2 regions of the Caldanaerobacter sp. genome follow, and region 2 is predicted to be linked to the other one. Evidence: riboswitches for the same ligand, from Rfam matches in the RefSeq annotation. Region 2 holds a riboswitch; the other holds the start of a gene.

Region 1 (4,580 bases), on a different contig from region 2:
TGCCACGATTTCTTTTCCTACATCATCCAGCGGATGGCCCTTTCCGGAAAATACTATTTGTATGTCTTTTTCTTTTAAATATTTCCCTATAATTTCTTCATTCGTAAAGATTAAATCACTTCTTTTATAAGGAGCTGCTCTTCGTGAAAAGCCTATGAGAAGTTTATTTGCATCCAATTTTACTCCTGTTTTTTTATATACGAAGTCTATTAATTCTTTTTTAAGAAGGTTATGGGTTTCTAAAAGTCCAGAACCTTTTTTGTAGGCTTCTATAATTCTTTCGTCTACCCAGGTACCTCTATGGATTCCATTGGTTATGGAGATTATTGGCGCTTTATTTTCTATATGCTCCCACATTTTATTGGCGGTCTGACCATGTAGCTTGGATACGCCGTTTGCAATTTTAGAAAGCCTTAATCCAGCCACCGTCATATTAAAAGGCACTCCACCGATTTGAGCCATCTGTTCTATAGTAAGCCCGTTGTTGGCACCCATGTACATTAAAAGTTCTAGGTCGTGGGATTCGTTCCCCTCTTTTACAGGAGTATGAGTAGTAAATACTATTTCCCTGCGAGTCGCTTCCCAGGCTTCTTCAAAAGTTAGCCCTTCGTTTTCCATTTTTTCTCTTATGAGTTCGATTCCTGCTAATGCAGCATGACCTTCGTTGAAATGATATATGTCTACATCTATTCCTAAAGCTCTTAAAGCTCTTACACCACCAATTCCCAGTACGATTTCTTGTGCAACCCTTTCCTCACCAAACCAGCCGTAAAGCTGTCCGGTTATCCATCTGTCGCCGTTTTCGGGGATGTCTGTGTCCAGAAGATAGAGAGGGGCGTTATCAAAACTGTCTACCAGCCATACTTTGCAATACACATCTTTATTTCTTATTTTTACTTTTACTTTCACTCCCGTGTCTTTCAAAAAGTCATAATTTCGAGTGTAGTTGCGGTATGCATCATAGGGATATCCATCTTCACCAATGTGTTGTTCAGTATAGCCCTGTTTCCAGAGTATTCCTATTCCTACTACTGGGAGATTCATTTCTTTTGCAGCTTTAAGGTAATCCCCTGCTAGAATACCTAAACCTCCAGCGTAAAGTTTGAAATTTGACTCAAGGCCGTATTCCATACAAAAATAAGCTACTCTCGGAAGTTTTTTATTTTCCATATTGATCCTCCTTATTTGTGCAGTAGTTAAGTATATTATAATATTAAACTTTTAGTTATGCAAGGGCTTGCACAAGCTATTAAAAATAAAAATAGTGTTATTGCTCAATAATTTTTATATCTTATGTACGGGCCACTCAGTGAATGCTAATACTAAAAGCATTATAAAATTCACAATAGGTATATACATCAAAAGGCCATATGTTCCTCCATAACCAGTTTTATCAAAAATTTTCCACCAGATTAAACCGTAAAGTATAATTGATGCAATAGAAAGGATACCAAAAATAAGAGATGAGAACATGAAAAACATTCCTTTCTCGAAAATTTATATTCTTTACAATCATAGTATAGCAAATAACATAAAAAATTTACAGATTTATTTTAAAAAAGTTAAAGGCCTGCAAAATCTTTAGAGAGGACTAAAAAATTTCTATTGACATAGGAGTTAATCCATAGTATCATATAGTTTAAATAGTTTAACAATTTAATACTTTAAAATCTCTTATCAAGAGAGGTGGAGGGACTGGCCCGATGAAACCCGGCAACCAGCCTTAGTGCATGGTGCCAATTCCTGCAGCGGTTTCGCTGAAAGATGAGAGATTCTTGGAGTCTCTTCTTTTAGCGAAGGGACTTTTTTATTTTTAAAAAGGAGGGGCATAGATGTTGAAAAATGATAGGTTGTGTAATAAACTTAAAGAAAAGAAATTTGTGATAACCGTGGAGATTTCTCCGCCAAAAGGGATTGAAGTAACCAAGGCTATAGAAGAAGCACGTAAGTTAAAAGGGATAGTGGACGCTATTAATATAACCGATTCTCCGATGGCAAACATGAGGATGAGTCCCATTGCTCTTGCGCACATACTTCAAGATCATCTCAATATCGAAACTATTTTTCATTTGACTTGCAGAGACAGAAATCTTATAGGGCTTCAATCAGAGCTTTTAGGGGCTTATGCCTTGGGAGTCAGAAATATATTAGCATTAACAGGGGATAGCCCTCTGTTAGGAGATACACCTCAAGCAAAGGGCGTATACGATGTAGATTCTATTGGGCTTTTAAGGATGATAAGGGCCTTGAATTCTGGCGTTGATTATAATGGAAATAAGATTGATTCTCCCACTTCTTTTTGTGCAGGAACAACCGCTAATCCTAATGACCTAAGGAAAGAAGCTATAGAGAAACTTTATCAAAAGGTGGAAGCAGGAGCAGAATTTATACAGACTCAGCCGGTATATGATAAAGAAGTTCTTTTTAAGTTTTTAGATAAGGCAAAAGAAGTAAAGGTGCCTATTTTGGTTGGCGTTCTTCCATTGAAGAGCTATAAAATGGCTTTAAAGTTGATAGAAAAAGTACCTGGGATAGAAATACCTAAAAGGATATTAGAAAAACTCGAAAAGGGTGGAAAAGAAGAGGGATTGAGACTAGCTGTCGAATTCATTGAAGAGATAAAAGATAGGGTTGCAGGTATTCACGTGATGCCTATGGGAAGTGTGGACTTCGTTTTTGAGATACTTTCGCGGATAGAAGAAATGCCATTAGTGGAAAAAGAAGTTGAGACAAAGTAGGGGGGACATGATTTGATAGACATTTTTAAGGAGTGTAGAGATAGAGTAGTAGTGTTTGACGGTGCTATGGGTACCCAACTTCAAGAACGGGGACTTAAAGCGGGTGAATGCCCAGAATATATGAATTTGGAAAAGCCGGAGATAGTTTTTGATGTACACCAAGGTTATGTTGAGGCAGGAGCTGAAGTAATAGAGACCAACACTTTTGGGGCAAATAGGATAAAACTTAAAAAATATGGCTTGGAGGATCGTGTAGAAGAGATCGTAGTGAAGGGAGTGGAAATTGCAAGGAAAGCAGCGAAAGATCTACCAGTAGCTCTTTCAGTGGGTCCAACAGGGGAACTTCTTGCGCCCTTTGGAGACATGACATTTGATGAAGCTTATGAGGTTTTCAAGGAAGTAGTTGTTGCGGCAGAAAAAGCAGGGGCGGATATAGTGCTTATAGAGACAATGTCAGATATGCTAGAGGCAAAAGCTGCGATTTTAGCAGCGAAAGAAAATACGAAATTGAAAGTGATATGTACAATGACATTCCAAGAAGATGGGAGAACTCTAATGGGCTCAGACCCAGTCACTGTAGTGGTAAGCCTTCAAGGGCTGGGGCTTGATGCTATAGGGGTCAATTGTTCAACAGGTCCAGATAAAATGGTGGATGTTGTGGAGAAGATGGCTCAAGTGGCTCGCATTCCTATAATAGCTCAGCCAAATGCAGGAATGCCTGTTATAAGAGATGGCAAAACGGTTTACGATTTAAAGCCGGAAGAATTCGCGAGTTTCTTTCCACAACTTGTGAAAAAAGGGGCTTCCATAGTAGGAGGATGTTGTGGAACTAATCCTTATTATATAAAGCTTGTTAAAGAAGCAGTTTATGGTTTAAAACCTAAGAAAATAGAAAACAGATTCACAGCTGTTTCTTCTAATACGCGCACAGTTTTTATAGGGAAAGAATATCCTTTGAGAGTTATAGGAGAAAGGATCAATCCTACCGGCAAGAAGAAATTAAGTGAAGCCCTTGTTAACGGAGATGTTGGGTTGGCTGTTGAAGAAGCTTTAAAGCAGCAAAAATGCGGTGCAGAAATACTGGACGTCAATGTTGGAGTTCCGGGAATAAAGGAAGAAGAGATGCTTCCTAAAGTGGCTTTTGCAGTAGCCAATGCTGTAGATTTGCCTTTACAGTTGGATAGCACAAGTGTGGCAGCTATAGAAAAGGCAATAAGAGTTTTAAGAGGTAGACCTATAATAAATTCGGTTAATGCTAAAGAAGAAAGCTTAAGGGAGATCCTGCCGATAGTTAAGAAATATGGAGCCTGTGTCGTGGGTTTGACTGTGGGAGAAAAGGGTTTGCCCAAAGACAGGGAAGAAAGAGTTGAAAATGCTAAGAAAATATTAGAAAAAGCTAAGGAGTACGGAATTCCCGAAGAGGATGTCATAATAGACCCTGTCGTCCTTACTGTTTCTTCTGAACAGTCAGCTGCTGTGGAAACTTTAGAGGCGATTAAAGAAATAACAGAGAATTTGGGAGTAAATACAGTGGTGGGGCTCAGCAATATCTCATTTGGGCTTCCAGAGAGGAAGTTGATAAATTCTGCTTTTTTGGCGATGGCCGCAGCTTATGGGCTTACTACAGCTATTGTTAATCCCTGTGATGAAGCGCTGATGGATACCTTGCGAGCTTCTATGGTCTTACTCAATAAAGATAAGGGAAGTCAGTATTATTTAAGGATTTATGGGCAGAGGGCAAAATCAGAAGAAAACAGGGGAAATGATCGGATTTTAAGAGGAGAAAATAAGGAATTAAATGAAAGGCTTTATGAGCAGATTTTAGAGGGGAAAAAGGCTGGA
Region 2 (4,580 bases):
GATAGAGGATTTGGCGTTATGCATACCATTATTTTCTCATTTGTTTCCCATGTATCCTCTATTCCGTGCTCTTTCATATACTCTTCTAATTCTAAATCTACTTCTTCAGCGGTGAGTCTTAACATTAATTCTCTTAAAGCACTTAAATTTCCTTTTCTGAAAAAGTTAGAAAGACATTCGTCCAGTTTGCTTAAGGGGTAGACATCCCCTCTTTTAAGTCTGTTTATAAGAGCCTCTGGAGTCAAGTCTACCGCAACTATTTCGTCTGCATTATCTATTATGCTGTCAGGTACTGTTTCTCTTACTGCGACACCTGTTATTTGTTGAATTATATCATTTAAACTCTCTATATGTTGTATATTTAGGGTAGTTAACACATTTATCCCGTGTTCTAAGATTTCTTGTACGTCTTCATACCTCTTTTTATTTTTTGAACCCGGAGCATTAGTGTGAGCGAGTTCATCAACTAAGACTACTTCTGGCTTTCTGGCTATTATGGCATCTACATCCATTTCTTCTAATATCATACCTTGATATTCAATCTTTTTTCTGGGTATTATTTCAAGGTTTCCTATCTGTGCTTCTGTATCTTTTCTGCCATGGGTTTCAACGTAGCCTATTACTACGTCTTGGCCCCTTTTAAGTCGTCTGTTACCCTCATTTAGCATTGCATAGGTTTTTCCAACCCCGGGAGCATAACCCAAGAATATTTTTAGTTTTCCCCTTTGTTCTTTTTTTACGATTTCCAAAGCTTCCTCAGGAGTAAGTCTTCTATACCCACTATTCATGTTAAAGGTAAACACCCTCCAGAAAGTTTTAGTAGAGTAACTGCCTACAATTATAATAGCATTTTTAGAAAAAATCAATAAAATAAAGGGAGCTCTGCTCCCTACATCTTTTCAAACATATCTTTTCCTACGCCACAGTCAGGGCAGACCCAATCTTCTGGTAGCTCTTCAAAAGGCGTGCCTGGCGGAATTCCTTGTGATGGGTCCCCTTCTTCTGGGTCATATATGTATCCACATACGGTACACTGCCATTTTTCCATGAGAGTTCCCCCTTTTCATTTTTATTTATTATAGCAAAAATTAGGAATAAAAACAAGGAAGAATTTTTTTCTTGACTTTAAAGTTTCAAAGTGATAATATAGATTACAACGCATAAAATTTAATAAAATGACTCAATCCTCTTATCAAGAGTGGTGGAGGGACTGGCCCGATGAAACCCGGCAACCGGCACATAGGTGCTTGGTGCCAATTCCTGCAGGTTGGATAATCCAACCTGAGAGATGAGAGGAGCGGCTTTGTGTAATTTGAGATTACGAAAGGCCCTCTTCTCATTGAAGAGGGCCTAAAAAATTTTCTGGAGGTGCAAAATGAGGGTAAAGATTGGGTTAATGGGACTTGGAACTGTTGGAACAGGAGTATTTAAAATAATTAACTCTAGAGGAGGATATATCAAGGAGAGTACGGGATTTTATCCAGAGATAAAGAAAGTGCTTGTGAAGGATTTACACAAGAAGAGAAAAGTAAATGCAACAGAGTTTTTGACCAATGACCCTCGAGATATTTTAGAGGATGAAGAAATAAAGGTAGTGATAGAGGCAATAGGAGGGATTTCTCCTGCTTATGAATATGTGAAAAAGGCTCTTTTCTCTGGCAAACATGTAATTACGGCGAATAAAGAGCTTATCGCAAAGTATGGTGAAGAGCTTGGGAGCATTGCAGCAGAAAAAGGAGTGTATTTAAAGTATGAAGCCAGTGTAGGTGGAGCCATTCCTATACTTCATCAGATAGACAGGCTAAAAATTACAGATGAGATAGATTTTATCGGTGGCATTGTAAACGGGACTACTAATTACATTTTCACAAAGATGGGAGAAGGGAAAAGCTATAAAGAAGCTCTTAATGAAGCACAGAGATTAGGTTATGCTGAAGCTAATCCGGATTATGATGTAAAAGGTTTGGATGCTACATTTAAGCTTGGCATACTTATAAAAAAAGTGTTTGGTGTGAGGGTTCCGGTAGAAATTATACCTCGAAAGGGCATAGAGGAAATCAAAGAGGAAGACGTAGAAAGGGCAAAAGAATGGGGGTATGAGTTTAAACTTTTTGCATGGGCGAAGAAATTTAGAAACTATATTTCGGCGGGAGTAGAGCCTACTTTGATTCCGGAAAATAGTTTGCTTTCAAAGGTAAAAGGAGTCAATAATGCGATAATACTTAAAGGAAATGGCTTTGGGGAATATGTCTTTATAGGAAGGGGAGCAGGGGAACTTCCTACTGGAGATGCAATAGTTGCTGATCTGATAGATATACTCATCAATTATAAACTGGGCAGTAAATCTGAAGTCATAGGAGTTAACTTTAGGGAAGAAAGCTTTACTGATACCTTTTATATAAGGCTGAAGCTCAAAAAAGATAATGTATATGGCTTAAAAGAAGTTTTAAAACTTATCAGGGGGAATTGGGTATCTATTGAAAACTCATCATTTGGTGGGAATAGTTTTACCGCTATAGTGAAGATAAATGGAACAGTGGAAGGGCTAAAAGAACAATTAGAAAAAGTAGCTTTAATAGATGCTGTTTTTAAAGTTTTAGCTGAGGAAAATTTCGAAGAGAAAAGCGAGTTTGAAAACCTGGCGGAAATAATGTAAAAATTTGTATGAAAGGAGAAAAAGCATGAGAAAAAGATATGGTTTTTCTACTATAGCAATTCATGAGGGATGGGAACCTGACCCTACTACCGGTGCAGTAGCGCTGCCAATATACCAAACTACCTCTTTTGCCTTTAAGAGCACGCAGCATGCAGCAGACTTATTTTCTCTAAAGGAAGACGGGTATATTTACACAAGGATGATGAATCCTACTGTAGACGCTTTTGAAAGGAAAATGGCTGCATTAGAAGGGGGAGTAGGAGCGCTGGCAGTAGCTTCAGGGCAGGCTGCTATAACTATAGCTATTACAAATATTGTAGGGGCTGGAGATGAGATTGTAGCTTCTACGAATCTCTACGGCGGGACTTATAACCTTTTTGCCTCTACCCTTAAGAAATTTGGTATAAATGTGAAGTTTGCAGATCCAAGTGACTCCGAAAATTTTAGAGAAAAAATAACGGAGAAGACCAAAGCTTTATACGTAGAGACGATTGGTAATCCCAAAATTGATGTGGCGGATATAGAAAAAATTGCATTAATAGCTCACGAGGCAAGTATACCCCTTATTGTAGATAATACTTTTGCAACTCCATATCTTTCAAGGCCTATAGAATTTGGCGCAGACATAGTAATTCACTCAACTACAAAGTTTATAGGAGGGCACGGTACTTCTATTGGAGGTGTAATTGTGGATTCTGGAAAATTTAATTGGGCGAATGGCAAGTTTCCAGAGCTTACAGAGCCAGACCCTTCTTACCATGGGATAAGATATGTAGAAGAGTTTGGAGAGAAGGCTTATATAGTCAAAGCGAGAGTGCAGCTTTTAAGAGACTTGGGGGCAGCTCTTTCGCCTTTTAACGCTTTTTTGTTCGTTCAAGGGCTTGAGACACTTGCACTCAGGATGGAAAGGCATAGTTATAATGCACTTCGCGTGGCAGAATTTCTAGCTTCTCATCCTCTTGTGAGATGGGTAAACTATCCTGGTCTTAAGTCAAGCCCTTATTATGAGCTTGCTCAAAAATATCTTCCAAAAGGGCAGGGTGGAGTTTTGACTTTTGGAATAAAAGGAGGTTTTGAGGCAGGGGTTAAGTTTATAGAGAATTTGAAGCTATTCACCCATCTTGCAAATATAGGAGATGTAAGGTCTTTGGTCATACATCCCGCTAGCACCACCCATCAGCAGCTTTCAAAAGAAGAACAATTGGCTTCAGGCGTCACTGAGGATATGATTAGGCTTTCTATTGGCCTTGAAGATATAGAGGATATTCTTGAAGACCTGGATTTTGCGCTTTACAGTTCTCAAAAGTAAGGGGGGAATGAGAATGATAGTAGAAGAGAAAAAAGTTACTTTAAAAGGGGATCCTGTTTTTACTACGGAAAGCGGTTATGGCTTTAAAGAGCTTACAATTGTGTATGAAACTTACGGGCAATTGAATGAAAAAAAGGGCAATGTAATACTTGTAGAACACGCTTTAAGTGGGAGTGCCCATGCAGCTGGAGTGCATCCGGGGAAGAACAATCCTGGCTGGTGGGACGGTTTGATTGGCCCGGGGAAATATATAGATACAGAAAGATACTTTGTAATATGTTCTAATTTTCTCGGAAGCTGCTATGGCACAACAGGACCCTCGTCTATAGATCCTTCTACAGGAAAACCGTATGGGCTTAAGTTTCCTAAAATTAATATAAGGGATATGGTAAGAGTGCAGAAATTGCTCTTAGACTATCTGGGGATAGATGAAGTAAAGGTTGTGATAGGGGGGTCTATGGGGGGAATGCAGGCGCTGGAGTGGGCAGTGACATATCCAGATATTGTTAAAAAAGCTGTTGTAATTGCTGCGGATTATAAGTTAACGCCTCTTAACATAGCCTATAATTACGTTGGCATACAATCTGTTTTGAATGACCCGCATTTTTACGGAGG

What was found. A riboswitch is a leader RNA that binds a small molecule or an ion and turns the genes downstream of it on or off. The one in region 2 is predicted to bind S-adenosylmethionine.
Region 1: another riboswitch for S-adenosylmethionine. It lies ahead of ACPLVE_RS02520 (methylenetetrahydrofolate reductase); the one in region 2 lies ahead of ACPLVE_RS04775 (homoserine dehydrogenase).

Annotation. Positions count from the first base shown of each region.
Region 1 covers NZ_JBNATX010000003.1:48,180-52,759, reverse strand. Annotated here, with positions in the region: gene glgP (alpha-glucan family phosphorylase) at 1-1,170, opposite strand, end outside; SAM riboswitch class I at 1,672-1,771, shown strand; gene ACPLVE_RS02520 (methylenetetrahydrofolate reductase) at 1,833-2,738, shown strand; gene ACPLVE_RS02515 (homocysteine S-methyltransferase family protein) at 2,751-4,580, shown strand, end outside.
Region 2 covers NZ_JBNATX010000010.1:2,398-6,977, forward strand. Annotated here, with positions in the region: gene ACPLVE_RS04765 (universal stress protein) at 1-788, opposite strand, end outside; gene rd (rubredoxin) at 890-1,048, opposite strand; SAM riboswitch class I at 1,187-1,295, shown strand; gene ACPLVE_RS04775 (homoserine dehydrogenase) at 1,376-2,656, shown strand; gene ACPLVE_RS04780 (homocysteine synthase) at 2,682-3,965, shown strand; gene metX (homoserine O-acetyltransferase MetX) at 3,979-4,580, shown strand, end outside.